DNA from 2 places in the Streptomyces sp. NBC_00988 genome. Region 2 is predicted to be linked to the other one. Evidence: riboswitches for the same ligand, from Rfam matches in the RefSeq annotation. Region 2 holds a riboswitch; the other holds the start of a gene.
The links. A riboswitch is a leader RNA that binds a small molecule or an ion and turns the genes downstream of it on or off. The one in region 2 is predicted to bind cyclic di-AMP.

Region 1 (6,808 bases), 4.4 Mb from region 2:
GCTCGTCGGACGCGGTGGCCGTGGGCGCCGCCGTAGCGGTGTCGGTGGCCGACGGGGACTCCTGCGGCTCACCGGAACCCCCACCGTTCCCGGAGCCGCCACCCGAACCGGAGCCGTCACCGGAGCCGGAGCCGTCGCCCGAGCCCCCGGGGTCGTTGTCCGTACCGGCTCCGCACTTCTCGCCGTCGTTGATGCAGTTGACCATGTCCTTCATCAGGCCCTCGTCGAAGACGTTGATGAAGTCGCCGTGGTCGGTGACGGGCTTGTGCTGCTGCTCGGGGAAGGAGTCCACCGCGAACAGCGGGGTCGTCTTGCCGCCGTCCTGGAGGCTCGGCGCGTCCACGTCGTAGACGATCCGCTGCACCAGCTGCGGAATGGCCTCGAAGCCCGCCGGGCAGGAGCCGTCGGCGGCCTCGAAGGCCACGTGGGTGCGGTGGTTGGCGCTGTCGATGTTGCGGCCGTCCCAGCAGCTCTGGAACTTGAAGGTGCGCACCACGTCACTGCCCGCGGGGCACAGCGGGTACCTGTCCTTGAGCTGCCGGTCCTCGAAACCGGTGCAGCTCCAGGAGGCGTTGGCGTTGGCCGGGCCGTTCACGAAGGCCTTGGCGTCGCCGGTGATGATGCGCAGGAGGCGCGGCATCGCGACGACCTTGCTCTTCGGGTTGCCCACGAACGTCAGCGTGGCCGCCTTCGCGGTGACGATCTGACCGGAGTTGCCCTCGGTGCCACCGCCGGGCTTGTCGGCGTCCCGCTCCTGCTTGCCGTTCTGCAGGCGCAACACGGGCCAGTAGTAAGTGGACTTGTCGCCCGGGTTCTCGCAACTCGTGTCGGCCTTCGCCAGATCGTCGTCGCTCGCGAAGGCGTTGTTCGACTGGTTGCCGATGTAGTCGTGGAAGTGGTGGGCGCCGTTGGTGACTCCGGGCGCGACGATCACGTTGTCGGAGTTGAACAGGCCGTTCTCGTTCACGCCGCACGCGGTGACGAACGTGCCGCTGGAGGCGTCGGCCTGCTCCTGCGGGGTGTTCACGTTGGGCTGTACGGAGGTGATGTCCGCGTAGTCCGAGGCGACGGGCCCGTTGGTGGACTGCTGGTTGCCCTGCTGGCCTTGGCCGTCGCCCTGCTGCTGGTCCTGGCCGGTCGGGTCGGCGCTACCGCTCTGGTCACCCCCGCTGCCGTTCTCGTCGCCGTTCGTGGGGGCGATCAGCGTGCAGCCGGCGAGCGCATCGAGTCCCTCGGGGCGGTCCCCGACCCGCGCGATGGCGTCGTCGATCCGCCCGATGGTCGCGGCCCGCTTCTCCTTCAACGGATTCATGATCGCGTTGTCGGCGAAGGAGGCGTCCTGGCGTATGGACTCCGTCGAGTCCTTCAGTTTCTGGTAGGCCTCGGTTATCTGCTGGTCCAGAAGCGCGAGTTGGGCGTCGACCTCGGTCTTCGCCTCGTCGGGGACGGTCGTCAACTGGGTGCCGATGTCCGGGCAGTCGATCGTCGCGCCGCTCGATGCCGCATCGGGAGACCCTTGCTGGGACGAGTCACCGCCCCAACCGCCCTCGGACGCCGACGCGTAGACGTTCGCCGCCACCAGTCCTCCGCCGCCCAGCATCAGGGCGACTGCTGCCATCGTCGCGCGTCGTGCGCCCGTGGGGCGTCTGCGCGTGTTGCGTGCCAAGGAAGTTGCTCCTACACGTGTCGGTCGGCCCGGATCGTCCCGGCATGGAAATCCCCCGTTCCAATACGGAGCCGGATGCCGGTGTGTTCAACCGTCCCAGAAATTCATAGCGACCTCACATGGATCACCCGGCCCGGCGGGCTCATCAGCCCAGGACACGTTTGGGAGAGGTAAAGGTCACAAAAACGTATCGGACATATCGCGCTTCAACCTTCACACGAGGCACACACGTTGGCTAAGTTGACGCTCAGACCGTACGACCTACTCCGGCGATCAGCGCCGGGCCGCACGGTTTGCGCCGAATCCGGTGTGTCGCTCGCGACAGCCGGAGCCGGGGACCCAACCGACTTGGGGTGAATCGACCCAACTGCCCGTCCGGGCAAGGGTCGTAGGGCAATCCTTCCGTGATCGGCCGCCCGAACCCGACAGCTAACTCGGTAGGCGCGATACGGAAGGAGCACGTCTGCCATGCCGGCAGAACGAAGTACGCGCACCGGAGGCAGTGGCCCCACCGTGGACGACCGACCCAGCCGTGACGAAGTGCAGCGGCGGATCAACTCCCTTTACGACAGGGCCGAGACGGCCACCGGAAACTACAACGCCACGCGCAAGATGTCCGGGGGTCCGCGCAAGCGCGTCGAGCCCCGTCCCAGCGCGTCGCGTCCTTCCGACCCCGCCCTCGACGCCGTCACCAAGCAGTGGTTCGACCGGGCCCGTGCCCAACTCGGCCCGACCGTACCGGCGGCCCTGCCGCCGAGCAGGACTCCCGCCCGTCCGGCGGCAGCCCGGCCCGAGCGCCCCGAACGACGCCCCCAGTCCGAGGGCGGCGCCTGGGCGCTCGAAGCACAGCCCGGCCGCGCCGTGGCCGAACTGACCGCGGGGACCGGTGTACCGGAGCCAGCCGCCCCGCAACTCGCCGCGCCCGTCGCGGAGTTGATGGCCGCACCCATCGCCGCGCTGCCACCCGCCGCACCGCAGGCACCCCAGATGGCTCAGATGCCGCAGGCGACCGTCCTCGACCTGCCGCCCGTGCCCGCCATCGAGGTGCCGCCCACGCCCTCCATGCAGGCACAGCAATTCGCCGTCGCGGCCGCCCCGGCGCCGGCCTTCGATCCGCTCACCGCGGACCTGGAGCTGCTCCCGTACATCGCGGCGCCGCGCACCGAACCGGCCCCGGCGAGTGCTACCTGGCCGCCCTCGCAGACGAACTTGTCCGCCCCGGAGACGACTTGGTCGACCGGGTCGATGCCCATGGTCCCCGAACAGCAGATGTGGTCGACCGGGCAGATGCCCGTCGTGGCCGAGCAACAGACCTGGTCCACGGGGCAGATGCCCTTCGTGCCCCAGCAACAACAGCCTTGGTCGACCGGGCAGGTCCCCATGGTGACCGAGCAGCCGACCTGGTCCACCGGGCAGTTCCCTGTGGCAACCGAGCAACCCGCCTGGTCCACCGGACAGATTCCGATGGTGCCCCAGCAGCCCCCCGCGTACACCGCGCCGGAGCCGGACTGGCGCCCGCCGCAGCAGGAGTGGCAGCCGACCCCGCCCGCCGCCGAGGTCTCCTTCGCCGCGGCCCCGGCCGTCGCTCCCGAGTTCACGCTGCCCACGGCTCCGACGATGGCCCCGGAGATCATTCTCCCCGCGGCCCCGACCATCAGCCCGGCACCCGCCGCGCTGCAGGACCCCACCACGCTCAGCAAGACCAGCACCGCGCTCGCCTTCGCCCGCGCACAGATCGGCAGGCCCTGCCTGTGGGGCGCGGCGGGACCGGACGCGTACGACTGCTCCAGCCTCACCCAGGCCGCCTGGAAGGCCGCGGGCGTCCTCCTCCCGCGCACCGCCCAGGAACAGTCGGGCGCCGGCGCCCTCGTCCCGCTCACCGACATCCGCCCCGGCGACCTGATCTTCTTCTACGACAGCATCGACCACGTCGGCCTCTACACCGGCAACGGCCTGATGATCCACGCGCCGAGCCCGGGTACGCCGATACGCGAGGAGTCGATCTTCTACGCCGGTGCCGCCGCCATCCGGGGCGCCGTACGGCCCGCCTGATCCGATCGGGGCCGGGCATTTCCCGGCCCTGACCGCACACCCCGCGACACTCCCGGCCAACCGCGTCATAGACCCGTACGAGTGGTGCATCCTGGGACACGGTCGTAGCGTCGGCAGAGACACGACGACCGTGCCCCGGCAGGCGGGCCCACCGCTGGTGCGGGGCGACGAGGACGAAGAGGCGGCCGGGAGCGGACATGCACAAACACACCATGGTCGGAATCGTCACGCTCTGTGCCGCAGCCCTGCTCGGGCCGGCCGTCGCCACCTCCTCGTCGGCAGCCCCGACCACTGTCCCGGTGACCGCCCACCGACAGCTCCAGGATCCCGTGCTGGTCGACTGCCTGTGGCATCCCGAGGTACGCCCCACCGACTTCATGCTCGCCTGCGGCGACGGCAACAGCCGCCTCACGTCGCTGCGTTGGACGTCCTGGAACGACAACTCCGCGACGGCCACGGGCGTCAACGTGGTGAACGACTGCAATCCCTATTGCGCGGTGGGCAAGTTCCACTCGTTCCCGGTCACCGTCCGGCTCGACACCCCGCAGACCTGGAAGCGGCACCCGCAGGCGCGGCAGTACACCGAGATCACCCTGACGTACCCCGGCGCGAGGCCCGACAAGTTCCAGCACACCGTGACCTACCCCCTCTGGAACTGACTCAGAGCGCCAGCTCCACCACCAGCGGCCGGTGATCCGAGATCGCCGTCCTCGGTGCGTGCGCTGCCCCTACGGCGTCCGCGCCGAGCCCCGTCGCCAGGATGTGGTCGAGCTGCACGAGCGGCCGGTGCGAAGGGAAGGTCGCTTGCCGGGCAGAGTCCTGCCAGCGCCGTCTCCCCATCCCGTTGAGGGTGATCCGGGGCAGCGCGCCGAAGAGGTTGAAGTCGCCCATCAGCATCTGGGGTTGGGGCAGATCGGCGATCCAGCGGCGCACGGTGCGCAGTTGCCCGATGTTCCACCCCGGCACGAACGAGAGATGGACGGCCACGACGGTGAACGGGCCGTGCGGTCCTTCCAGTACGGCGGCCAGGGCTGCCCGGGGCTGATCCCGGGCCAGCACCGGAGCGGCCCGCCCGGCCACCCGCAGCGGCATGCCGAAGGGCGCCGCCGGGAGCCGTAGGGCCCGCCACTCGTGAACCGGGAGCCGGGACAGCAACGCCAGTCCGTGCGAAGGGACTTCGGGCTGCCGCTGCCCTTCGGGGCCGTAGACGCGCATCCCGGGCTCGGCCGGGTCGGAGACCCAGCCCCGGCCCGGCACGGAACGGCAGTGCAGCGCGGTCGCGTATCGCCAGTCGCGTGCGCCCATCGCGTCGGCGGCGACGGCCGCCTGATCGACGTCGCCCGACCGCTCCTGGAGGCAGTCGATCTCCTGGAGCGCCACCACATCGGCGTCCAGCGACGCGACGGCTTCGGCGAGGGGTGCCGAGGGATCGCCGGGGGCATCGGGGTTCGGGCGGCCGTCCGGCTGGATCCGCCGGCCGTGCAGCACGTTGAACGTCGCGCATCTCACCAGTAACTCACCCATGATCAGGCCGCATTGTACGTAGGTCGCCTGTGGGATGGGCTCCCCCGTCGCGAAAATGTACTTGCGTAACTCAACCAATCCGCTATAGTTGAGTAAGTCAAGCAAACTTACGCGGCCGCATCACAGAGGCGCAGCGTACGGAGCGGATGGAGACCGCCATGGACGACGCGCCCCGGACCCCGGCCGCTCCCGGCCCGCTCGCCTCCTTCGCCCGGTTCGTGGCGCTGGGCGGCGGTGTCGGGCTCCTCTCCAGCGGCGCCGTGACCCTGCTGGCCGAGCAGCTGCCCTGGGCGCTGGCGAACGCGCTGATCACCGTCGTCTCCACCCTCCTGTGCACGGAACTCCACGCCCGTTTCACCTTCGGCTCGGGCCGGCACGCCGGATGGCGCCGGCACTGGCAGTCAGCGGGCTCGGCCGCGGCGGCCTACGGGGTGACCTGCGCCGCGATGTTCGTCCTGCACCTGGTGCAGTCGTCGCCGGGGATGCTGACCGAGCAGGTCGTGTACCTCAGCGCTTCGGGACTCGCGGGCCTCGCCCGGTTCCTGCTGCTGCGGCTGTATGTCTTCGCCGGCGGTCGGACCCGGACGACGGCGAACGGGTCGTGGCAACTCCGGCGCCTTCAGGGCATGTTGGAGGCTCCGGCCGCCGTAGGAGCCTCGCCGCAGCGACAGTTCGCGCTCGCCTCCCCCTGACGCCACCCCATGATCAGTTAGGCTGACCGTTTCCAATTCACAGGCGGCGGGGGCATGTTCACCAAACAACTGGTAGTGGGCGGACTGGCAGCACTTCTGATCGGGGCGCTCAGCGCATGCGGCGGTGGGAGCGGAAGCGACGACAGCACGCGATCCGCGTCCGGCGTCGGGCAAGGCAGTTCGAGCGCCCCGCAGAAGGCCCGGCCCACCCCCGACACCGTGACCGGACTCCGCGACTCGCTCCGGCACTTCGCCAGGCAGACGGCGAAGGGCACGCGGCCGCACACCGTCACCAAGTGCACGCCCGCCACCAAGAAGGTCCAGCACAAGTCCAGTTCGGGATCGGGCGCCAAGAAGAAGACCCGTACCTGGTACACCACGGAGCAGTACCGGAAGTGCAAGAAGGTACGCAGCGGCACCGAGACGTACACCCGTATCGTCCGCGCGGAGCGGTGGTGCGTGAGCCTCGACGACGTCGGCGGCAACACCGCCAAGGACGACGTCTGGTACCAGGTCACGCGCGCCGCCTACGACAAGGCACGCACGGCGGACGAGCACGCGCGCGTGGAGTTCACTCCGACCGGTTCGGGCTGCTGAGAGCCCGGTCCGAGGAAGCGGTGCCTGAAGGAATTACGAATCGGGGTCCCGTACTTCGAGTCATTTCGCGATCACAGACGTACCTGCGGTCATGGGCGCCCAGCGCCGACCCGCCACGTCACCGACTCGGAGAACAGGCACCCCATGAACGTATCCGCACCGCACAACCCCGCCGCCGACGGAACCGCCCAGATCGGCGTCACCGGCCTCGGCGTGATGGGCCGCAACCTCGCGCGCAACTTCGCCCGCAACGGCTACACGGTCGCCGTCCACAACC
Region 2 (11,013 bases):
GAGGTTCCGCCCTCGCCGTCGACCTGCACGCCTGGGCGGCCACCATGCTCGCCTTCGTCGCCCGCCCGCCGGACCCCGAGTACGCGGGTCTGATCTGGCGCGACATGTGGCTCAAGCGCCTCGAACAGATCGACCCGTTCATCCACACCTGGCTCGCCCACCAGATCCGCGACGACTACTGGAAGCACGGCAGCGTCTGCGAGGACTACGGCGCGATCGGCGCGGCCGTCCTCGCGGTGGGCGGCTGGCACGACCCGTACCGCGACACGGTCCTACGGCTCGTCGAACACCTCCCGCCGGACCGCGTACGCGGCCTGATCGGTCCGTGGTCCCACCAGTACCCGGACCGCGGCCTGCCGCCGGGCCCCGCGATCGGCTTCCTCCAGGAGACCCTCCGCTGGTGGGACCACTGGCTCAAGGACAAGGACACCGGCGTCACGTCCGACCCGCTCCTACGGGCCTACGTCAGCGACTCGCACCCACCGGCCACGGTCTACGACACCCTCCCGGGCCGTTGGGTCGGTGAACCCGCGTGGCCCTCGCCGCACGTGAAGACGACGACGTACGGCCTCCGGGGTGCGCCCGTGATCGTCCGCTCCCCCATGCACACCGGTGTGGACGCGGGCCGTTTCTTCCCCTTCGGGAACGACGCCGATCTGCCGCCGGACCAGCGGGACGAGGACGCCCGGTCGGCGTGCTTCGAGTTCGAGGTGCCGGCCGAGACGTGGGTGCTGGGGCGGCCGAGGGTACGGCTGCGGCTGACCTGCGGGGTGCCGCGCGGGCAGGTGATCGCCCGGCTGTGCGACGTGGCCCCCGACGGCGCCTCGACCCTCGTCACCCGGGGTGTGCTGAACCTGTCGGCGCGGCACGGGCGGGACCGGGCGGTGCCGTGGACGCCGGGCGCCACCGAGGACGTCACCTTCGAGCTGAACGGCATCGGGCACGCGTTCCCGCCCGGGCACCGCATCCGGCTCGCGGTGTCGTCGGCGTACTGGCCGTGGATCTGGCCGCAGCCGGAGTCGGCGGCTGGGTTCACGCTGGACCCGGAGGGGAGTGCGCTCGAACTCCCGGTGCGGGAGCAGGAGTTGACGGAGGGCATTCGTTTCGAGGAACCCGAGGAGGCCGAGCCGCTCGGGGTCAACTACCCGGCCACGCTGGACGAACCGCGCCCCGAGCGGCTGGTCGTGCGGGATGTCGCGAAGGGCGAGTGGCGGCTGGAGGTGGACCCCCGGTACGGCGGCACGCGCGTGTACCCGGACGGGTTGGAGTTCACCGAGGACGCGTTGGAGACGTACACGATCGACGAGTCCGACCCGTTGTCGGCGCGCACCCGGTCGGACTGGTCGATCCGGCTGCACCGGCCGGAGCTGGGGTGGGACACGACCGTGCGGACACGGTCGGAGATTACTTGCGACGAAACGGAATTTATTACCTCGAATGAGGTCATCTGCACCGAGGGCGAAGAAGTGATCTTCCACCGCACATGGGAGAAAAGGATTCCGAGAACTGCCAGTTGAGGGCGAATGCCCGATTTGCCGTTCTTAATCCTCCCGTGAGTTGGGTCACGCGTTTCTGTGCGTGACCTGTGTCCTGGTCTGCCCGCGTTCTCCCTTACGGCATTTGACAGTTGACCCTTGGCTCACGCAAAGGATCAAGTGCCTCATACGCCTCAGACCAAGGTCAATAGGGGTTAGGTGTGATTCCGCCACTTGTTCCGGACATGTGCTCTCGCATACGTTCCCGGCCTGTCGAGCGGAACGCCGAATCCTGCCGCCGCCCGGCATCCCAGTCACGAACTTCTCGCACGGCAGGAGCGGGGGAACCAGGTAAGTCGCCGGGCCGGTCAGCACGACCGGAACGGCTTGGGGTTAAGTCACGTCCGCAAGGGCTTGGCCGGGCACCTCCCAGCCCGAACCCGACAGCTCACCTCGCAGGCGACGGAGAGGAACCTCGTCATGCCTGCAACCGCCCAGTCCCGCCGCGCCCGCCTCGTCCGCCGTGTCGTTGTCGCCGGTACCGGTGTCGCGATCCTCGCGCTTCCTGTCGTCGGTGCGACCACCGCGTCCGCGGCCACCACCGCCTCGACCACCACCGCCGGGTACCCCAACACCCTTGACGGGTGGATCCGTGAGTCGCTCGCGATCATGGCGCAGAAGGGGATTCCGGGGACGTACAACGGGATCTACCGGAACGTGATCCGTGAGTCGTCCGGTAACCAGTACGCGATCAACAACTGGGACTCCAACGCGGCGGCCGGTACGCCGTCGAAGGGGCTTCTCCAGGTCATCGACCCGACGTTCAACGCGTATCACGTGGCCGGGACTTCGTTCGATCCGTACGACCCGGTCGCGAACATCACCGCCGCCTGCAACTACGCGGCGGCCGTGTACGGCTCCATCGACAACGTGTACGGCGCTTACTAGAAACCCGCGTCGAGCAGCAGTCTTTCGAGGACGACGGCGATGCCGTCGTCCTCGTTCGACTTCGTCACCTCGTCCGCCACCGCCTTGAGTTCGGGGTGGGCGTTGGCCATCGCCACGCCGTGGGCTGCCCAGTCGAACATCGGGATGTCGTTCGGCATGTCGCCGAAGGCGATGGTGTCGGACGGGGTCAGGCCCAAGTGGCGGGCGGCGAGGGCCAGTCCCGTCGCCTTGGTGATGCCGAGTGGCTGGAGTTCGACGGTACCGGGGCCCGACATGGTGACCGAGGCCAGGGAACCGACCACCGAGCGGGCCGTGGAGGCCAACTCGTCGTCCTCCAGGGCGGGGTGACGGAGCAACACCTTGCTGATGGGTTCGCACCAGAGGTCGTCGCGTCGGCCCACCCGTACCGCGGGGAGCGTGGGGTGCGGCATCAGGTAGCCGGGCTCGATCAGGGTGAGGCCGTCCACGCCGTCCTGGTCGACCGCCGCGTACACCTGGCCCACCTCCGCCTCGATCTTGCCGAGCGCGGTCTCCGCCAACTCCCGGTCCAGGGTGACCGACCAGAGCAGACGGTCCGCGCCGGCGTCGTACAACTGCGCGCCCTGTCCGCACACCGCGAGCCCCCGGGAGCCGAGGTCGTCGAGGAGGGGCCGCACCCTCGGGGCGGGCCGGCCGGTGACGACGAGGTGCCGGGCACCGGCCTCCGCCACCCGCCGCAGTACGGCGAGGGACCGGTCGGAGAGGGTGTCGTCGCCGCGCAGCAGCGTTCCGTCCAGGTCGGTGGCGATCAGTGCATATGCGAGGGGTGCGGCCATGATCAGAGAATACGGATGGAACGCCCCACCGACTCGACACGAACCGGACGGCTGCTGCCTTCACATGCGTGTACCCGTGTTCCGGTTGGTTTGACAATTACGACCGTTATGCCGACTCCCGTACCACCAGTTCCGTAGGCAGAATCACGCCCGCCGTGTCCTCACCGGCGATCTGGGCCAGCAGCATGCGCACCATCTCGGCGCTGATGCGGTCGTAGGGCTGGCGCATGGTCGTGAGGGCCGGGGTGATGGAGGTGGCCGCCGCCGAGTCGTCGAAGCCTCCGACAGCGATGTCATCCGGGACCGAACGGCCGGACTGTTGAAGGGTGTTGACGACTCCCAGGGCCATGAGGTCCGAGGCTACGAACACCGCGTCTATGTCGGGGGCCTGGGCGAGGAGTCTGCGGGCCGCTTCCTCGCCGCCCGTGCGGCGGTAGTCGCCCTCGACGACGAGCGTCGGGTCGTGTGGGAGGCCTGCCTCTGTCAGTACGTCTCGGTAACCCGCCAGGCGGTCGGGGCCGCCCGGTGCGTCGAGCGGGCCGGTGACCATGGCGATGCGGCGGCGGCCGGCGGCGATGAGGTGGCGGACCATCTCCTGGGCGCCGTCGCGGTCGGCTGCGGCGACGTAGCTGTACTTGGAGGCGGCCCCCAGCGGCTTGCCGCAGGCCACCAACGGGATGCCCGCGTCCCGGAGTTCGGCCGCCACCGGGTCGCCGCTGTGGTTGGAGACGAGGAGGACGCCGTCGACGTGGCCCGAGGTGATGTACCGGGTCAGGCGGCGGCGTTCGTCCTTCGACGAGGCCAGCATCAGCAGGAGCGGGATGTCGTGGCGGGCCAGGTGTTCGGTGCAACCCCGCAGCAGGACATTGAAGTTGGGGTCCTCGAAGAACTTCTCCTGCGGCTCGGTGAGGAGGAACGCCACCGAGTCCGACCGTCCGGTGCTCAGGGAGCGGGCGTGCCGGTTGACGACGTAGCCCGTCTTCCTGATCGCCGTCTCCACCGCGGTGCGGGCGGCCGGTGAGACGTAGTGGCCGCCGTTCAGGAACCGGGAGACGGTCCCCCGGGAGACCCCTGCCTCCCGGGCCACGTCGTGGATGGTGGGCGGTTTACGGCGTCCGTTCGGACTGGTGGCCATGGTCCTCGTTCTGCCGGTTCAGGTGCGGTGGGGGGAGATACGGCTCAGTACGTGCACCTCAGGCCTTGACCGATCCACTCAGCAGATCGAGCGACCAGAAGCGCTGGATCACCAGGAACAGCGCGATCAGCGGCAGGATCGCGAGGAAGCAGCCCATGATGACCAGGGTGTAGAGCGCGGGCTGTGAGGCGCCCTGGTTGAGCAGGGTGTAAAGGCCCAGCGTGAGCGGGAACTTGGTGTCGTCCGCGAGCATCACGTACGGCAGCAGGAAGTTGTTCCAGATGCCGACGAACTGGAACAGGAACACCGTGATGAGCCCCGGCATCATCATCGGCACGGCGATCCGCGAGAAGATCCGCCACTCGCTCGCGCCGTCCATGCGGGCGGCTTCGAGGAGTTCGGCGGGCACGGAGGCCGCCGCGTAGATACGGACGAGGTAGACGCCGTAGGGAGAGAGGATCGACGGGAGGAGCATCGACCAGTACGAGTCGGCCAGGCCCAGCTTCGAGAGGAGGAAGTACTGGGGGACGGTCAGGACGATGCTCGGGACGAGGACGCCGGCCAGCATCAGCTTGAAGATGAACTCCCGTCCCCTGAAGGCGAATCGGCCCAGTGCGTAGCCGCCGGCGGCCGAGACCGCGGCGGAGAGCAGGGCGCCGCCGCCCGCGTAGAAGAGGGAGTTGACCATCCACTGCCAGTAGATGCCGTCGCGGTAGGCGCTGAGGTCCTTGATGTTGTCGAGGAAGCCGGAGCCGGGGGCGAAGGTGAACGTGGAGAAGAGTTCGCCGCGGCCCTTGCTGGCCGCGATGACCACCCAGACCACGGGGATCAGGCAGTACAGCGAGCCGATGACCAGCACCAGGGTGGGCACCCACGCGGTGCGCTTCGGCTTCGCGGGGCCCGGGCGGGCGTCGGTGGCGGTGAGGGTGAGGGGGGTCATGCCCGGTCCTCCCGGGTGTAGCGGTCGGAGACGCGCAGCAGCGTGAAGGAGAGCGCGAAGGTCGCCAGGGCCAGCACCACGGCGGTGGCGGAGGCGCCGTAGATGTCCGACCTGAGGAAGGCGGCGTCGTAGATGGCCATCAGCGGACTCCAGGAACTGGAGAGGCCGTTGGTCAGCGGCTTGAGGGCCATGGGCTCGGTGAAGACCTGGAGCGTGGCGATGACCGAGAAGAAGAACGTGAGCACGAGGGACGGCATCACGATCGGGATCTTGATCCGCAGGGCGATCTTCAGGTCGGACGCGCCGTCGATGCGGGCGGCCTCGTAGATCTCCTGCGGGATGGAGCGCAGGGCGGTGTAGATGACGATCATGTTGAAGCCGGTGCCGCCCCACACCGCGATGTTCGCGAAGGACAGGTACAGGTTGCCGCCGTCGAACAGGTCGGGCTGCGGGAGGTTGAACTCGCGCAGGAGGTAGTAGAAGGGGCTGACCGTCGGCAGGTACAGGAAGCCCCACATCAGGGCGGCGATGATGCCGGGGACGGCGTACGGCAGGAAGATCGCGAGGCGCGCGAACTTGGCGCTGCGTGCCTGCGGGGTGTCCAGCATCAGCGCGAAGACCAGGGCCAGACCGAGCATCGTGGGGATGACGATCAGGCCGTAGCCGAAGGCGCGCAGGACGCTGTGGCCGAACTCGGAGTCGTGCAGGACGTCGGTGTAGTTGCCGATGCCGTTCCACACTTGCTGACGGGCGCCCTTGCCGAGGCCGATGCCCTTGACCTGGACCTTGTGGAGACTGAGCCACACCGCGTACCCGATCGGTACGACGGTGAAGGCGGCGAACAGGAGCACGGCCGGTACGAGGAACCAGTACGGCGCGCTGCGGCCACGGCGACGGAAGCGGCGGGGGCGGACGGAGGTGGCGGTGCCGTCCGCCAAGGGCCCGACCGTCGGCCGGTCGGTGCCCTTGAGCGGAGTGCTGGTCATGCCTCGGTCACCTTGAAGCCCTGCTTCTTCATGTCGGTGAAGGTCGACGACTGCATGGTCGCGAGCGCGGTGTCGAACTGCGCGGCCTTCTTCGCCTTGGTGGCCTTGCCGAACGCGTCGCTGAAGGTGTCGTAGGCGACCTGGACGTTCGGGCCCCAGGCGGACGCGGCCGTGGTGGCGGCGATCTTCGCGGCCGTGTCGTAGAAGTCGGTCTGGTTCGGGAAGAACTCGGGCGTGGTGAGGACCGAGCCGGACTGGCCCTTGGTGGCCGCCGGGTAGATGCCGGCCTCCTTGACCAGGGCGGCGAGCGCCTCCGGGTCGGTGTTCAGCCAGTTCGCGAACTTGGTCGCGGCCTCGGCGTGCTTGGAGTCGGTGGAGACACCGGTGGAGGAGCCGCCCCAGCTGCCGGTGACGTCCTCGCCCGCGCTCCACTGCGGCAGCGGCGCCATGCGCCACTTGCCCTTGGTGTCGGGGGCGGAGCTGACCAGCACACCGGGCGCCCACACGGCGGAGACCCAGGCGATGTTGGTGCCCTTGTTCAGCGCGTTGTTCCAGGCGGGCGTGTACATCGGCTGGTTGTCGATCACGCCCTCCTGGACGAGCCCGCCCCAGAAGTCGGTGACCTTCTTGGTCGCCGCGTCGTCGATGCCGACGGTCCACTTGCCGCCGCTCTGCACGGTCCACCACTTGGCGCCCGCCTGCTGCGACAAGCCGGCGAACAGACCGGGGTCGTTGGAGGAGAACGTCGTCAAGTAGGCGTCCGGGAGGGCCTTCTTGGCGGCGCGGGCGGTCTTGGCGAAGTCGTCCCAGGTCGCGGGGACCGTCAGGTTGTGCTTCTTGAACAGGTCCTCGCGGTAGAAGAACATCAGCGGCCCGGAGTCCTGCGGTATCGCGTACACGGCGTCGGTGCCGAGCGTGACCATGCTCCAAAGTCCCTCGGCGAACTGGGACTTGGCGGACTTCGCGTACTTCGAGATGTCCGCGAGCACGTCGTTCGAGACCAGCGTCGGCAGCGACTGGTACTCGACCTGGATGAGGTCGGGGGCGTTGCCCGCCTTCTTCGCGGTGATCAGCTTGGAGACGATGTCCTTGCCCGCGGCCTGCTTGGAGACGGTGACCGTGATGTCCGGGTTCTTCTTGTTCCAGATCGCGGCGACCTTTTCCATGTTCGGCGCCCAGGTCCAGTAGGTCAGCTTGACGGGCCCGCTGCTCTTGCCGGAGTCGTCGTCGGAACCGCCACAGGCGGCGAGGGTGCCCGTGAGGCCTACGGCTGCTGCCCCGGCAAGAATGCTGCGCCTGCTGAACTGGTGGCGGTGGATCGACATCTTCATCTCCCCTGACTGAGTGCGAGCCGGCCTCGGATGTGTCCCACCTGCTCCGCACGGCTCTGTGACCGTGCACAGTAGAGAATTGTTTCGGACCCTTGTCAATGGATGAACCGTGGGGTTACCTACTTGTTGTTGACGGATGGACGCCGCAACCATCCATGTGCACGATCACAGAAACGGCCGCGTTTCAGCCGTGGTTTGGCCGTCTCAGTCACCGATCCCCGGGAGTGAACCCATGCCGTCCCCCGCCCCGCACGACCGTCTGCCGCTCGCCTTCGGAGGTGACTACAACCCCGAGCAGTGGCCGCAGGAGGTCTGGGAGGAGGACGTACGGCTGATGCGGGAGGCCGGGGTCACGGCCGTGTCCCTCGGTGTCTTCTCCTGGGCCCGGATGGAGCCGCGGCCGGGTGAGTACGACTGGGAGTGGCTCGACACGGTGATGGGCCTGCTGCACGCGGCGGGCATCGCCGTGAACCTCGGCACGCCGACCGTCGTACCGCCGGCGTGGTTCTACCGCGCGCACCCTGACGCGCTCCCGGTGACGCGCGAGGGAGTCCGCCTGGCCTTCGGCTCGCGGGGCGCGATATGCCACTCGAACCCCGAGTACCGGGCGGCGACGGCCACGATCACGACGGCGCTGGCCGAGCGCTACGGCAGCCACCCGGCGGTGGTGCTGTGGCACGTCCACAACGAGTACGGCGCCCCGGTCCTCGCCTGCTACTGCGATGTGTGCGCGGCGGCCTTCCGGGGGTGGCTGCATGAGCGCTACGGCACCCTCGATGCCCTCAACCACGCCTGGGGGACGGCGTTTTGGGGCCAGCAGTACGGCGACTGGGAGGAGATCACTCCGCCCCGCGCGACCCCGTCCGTATGCAATCCCACCCAGCAACTCGACTACCACCGCTTCGCCGACGCCCAGGCCCGCGCCAACTTCGTCGCCGAGCGGGACATCCTGCACCGCCTCTCCCCCGGCGTCCCCGTCACCACCAACTTCATGGTCGCGCCGAGCCAGGGCCAGACCGTCGACTACTGGGCCTGGGCCAAGGAGGTCGACCTCGTCACCAACGACCACTACCTGATGACGGACGGCCGCCGCACGCACGTGAACCTGGCGCTGGCCGCGGACTTGACGCGCTCGGTGGCGGGCGGGGGTCCGTGGCTGCTGCTGGAGCACGCCACGTCCGGGGTCAACTGGCAGCCGTACAACCCGGCGAAGCGTCCTGGTGAGATGGCTCGGAACTCGCTCGGGCATGTGGCCCGGGGTTCCGAGGGCGCGATGTTCTTCCAGTGGCGGCAGTCGCAGGCGGGGGCGGAGAAGTTCCACACGGCGATGCTGGCGAACTCCGGTACGGACAACCGGGGTTGGCGCGAGGTGACGGAACTCGGGCGCCGGGTCTCCGACTTGAGCCGGGCCGGTCTGCGGGGTACGCGGACCCGGGGTGACGTGGCGATGGTGTGGTCCTGGGACTCCTGGTGGGCGCAGAGCCTGGAGTGGCGGCCGAGTCAGGATCTGGACGCGCGGGAACGGTTGGATTCGTTCTACGAGGCGCTCTACGACCGGCACTTGACGGTGGACTTCCTGCCGCCGACGGGGTTGGGGGACCTGGACCCGGAGCGGTATCCGCTGCTGGTGGTACCGCAGTTGTACGCGGCGCCGGTGGGGGTGGGGGCGGATCTGGAGCGGTACGTGTCGCGGGGCGGGACGCTGCTGGTGTCCTTCTTCTCCGGGATCGTCGACGAGAACGACACCTTGCATCCGGGCGCGTATCCGGGGGCGCTGCGGGACGTACTCGGACTGACGGTCGAGGAGTTCGACCCGTTGCTGCCCGGGGAGACGGTCTCGGTCCGGGGTGCGGACGGCGCGCTGTACGAGGCGGACCTCTGGTCGGAGGTCGTGGTGCCGGGAGCCGGTTGCGAGACGCTCGCGGTCTTCGCGGACGGTCGTACGGCGGGTGGGGCGGCGCTGACTCGGCGTGCGGTGGGGTCGGGGGCCGCGTGGTACCTCGCGACGCGGTTGACGGGTGCCGACCTGGCCGCCGTCGTCGACCTCGCCCTCGCGGACGCGGGGATCACGCCGGTCGATCTGCCTCGCGATGTCGAACTCGTCGTACGGGAGGGCGAGTCGGGGACGTTTCGCTTCGCGGTGAACCACACCGGGGGCGAGGTGAAGGTGGTGCTGCCGGACGGGAGCCGGGCGGCGGTGCCGGCGGGCGGGGTGGAGGTTTTCCAGGACCCGCACTGACCAACTCCCTTGTGTTTCACGTCATTTCCGTCATTCCCGTCATTCCCAGAGCCGTTTCACTTGAAGGGGAACTTCGTAATGCGCAGACGCAGTGTTCTTACGGCGGCGGGTGCGGCCGCACTCGCGGTACCGGTGCTGGGCGCGACGCCGGCCGTGGCGAGCACCGGTACCGGGTCGGACCGGCGCCGGTTGGAGATCCGGGGGATGGACATCTCGTCGCTCCCCAAGGACGAGGCGCACGGGGCGATCTACCGCCGTGCGGACGGCCGCCGGGACGACCCGATCCGCATCCTGGCCGACGCGGGCGTCACCCACGCCCGCCTCAAGGTCTGGGTGAACCCGGCCGACGGCTACAACAACAAGAAGCACATCCTGCCGTTGGCGAAGCGGTTGCGCCGGGCGGGGATCGGCATCTGGGTCGACTTCCACTACTCCGACACGTGGGCCGACCCGTCCCACCAGACCAAGCCGGCGGCCTGGGCGGACCTGGACGTGGCGGGCCTGACGAGGGCGGTCTACGACCACACCGCCGACATCCTGGGCGCGTTGCGCCGCCAGGGCACTCCGGCGGACCTGGTGCAGATCGGCAACGAGATCAACGGCGGGCTGCTCTGGCCGACCGGCAAGAACTGGGGTGACGACGCCGGGGGTTGGGGCAACCTGACGACGTTCTTGAAGGCAGGTCTGAACGCCGCCCGCGACACGACCCCGCGCATCCGGACGATGCTCCACATCGCCTCCGGCGGCGACAACGGCACGTCACGCTGGTGGTACGACAACGTGGTCGCCGACGGCGTCGACTTCGACATCATCGCCCAGTCGTACTACCCGTTCTGGCACGGCACCCCGGACGCCGCGGCGGCCAACTTGGCGGATCTGGCGGCCCGTTACGACAAGCCTGTGCTGATCGCGGAGACGGCGTATCCCTTCACGCTGCAGAGCGAGGACGCGACGAACGACATCATGTACGACCCCTCGCAGCTCACGGCGGGCTACCCGGCAACCCCGGCCGGGCAGGCGGCGTGGCTGCGGACGGTGGCCGACCTGATGGTGGATGTGCCCGGCAACAAGGGGCTGGGCTACTGCTATTGGGAGGGCGTGTGGACGTACCGGGCCGGTGACGGCTGGGACCCGGCGGACCCGG

Region 1: it holds a riboswitch for cyclic di-AMP, as region 2 does, so the genes downstream of both, OG496_RS52255 (NlpC/P60 family protein) here and OG496_RS33260 (transglycosylase SLT domain-containing protein) in region 2, are expected to answer to the same signal.

What each region holds. Positions count from the first base shown of each region.
Region 1 is NZ_CP108730.1:11,594,035-11,600,842, reverse strand. It holds gene OG496_RS52260 (DUF1996 domain-containing protein) at 1-1,618, opposite strand, end outside; cyclic di-AMP (ydaO/yuaA leader) riboswitch at 1,953-2,126, shown strand; gene OG496_RS52255 (NlpC/P60 family protein) at 2,135-3,718, shown strand; gene OG496_RS52250 (hypothetical protein) at 3,916-4,377, shown strand; gene OG496_RS52245 (endonuclease/exonuclease/phosphatase family protein) at 4,379-5,242, opposite strand; gene OG496_RS52240 (GtrA family protein) at 5,401-5,934, shown strand; gene OG496_RS52235 (hypothetical protein) at 5,989-6,531, shown strand; gene gndA (NADP-dependent phosphogluconate dehydrogenase) at 6,676-6,808, shown strand, end outside.
Region 2 is NZ_CP108730.1:7,221,173-7,232,185, reverse strand. It holds gene OG496_RS33265 (CocE/NonD family hydrolase) at 1-1,517, shown strand, start outside; cyclic di-AMP (ydaO/yuaA leader) riboswitch at 1,749-1,950, shown strand; gene OG496_RS33260 (transglycosylase SLT domain-containing protein) at 1,956-2,423, shown strand; gene OG496_RS33255 (HAD family hydrolase) at 2,420-3,238, opposite strand; gene OG496_RS33250 (LacI family DNA-binding transcriptional regulator) at 3,345-4,373, opposite strand; gene OG496_RS33245 (carbohydrate ABC transporter permease) at 4,432-5,313, opposite strand; gene OG496_RS33240 (carbohydrate ABC transporter permease) at 5,310-6,299, opposite strand; gene OG496_RS33235 (ABC transporter substrate-binding protein) at 6,296-7,630, opposite strand; gene OG496_RS33230 (beta-galactosidase) at 7,863-9,869, shown strand; gene OG496_RS33225 (arabinogalactan endo-beta-1,4-galactanase) at 9,948-11,013, shown strand, end outside.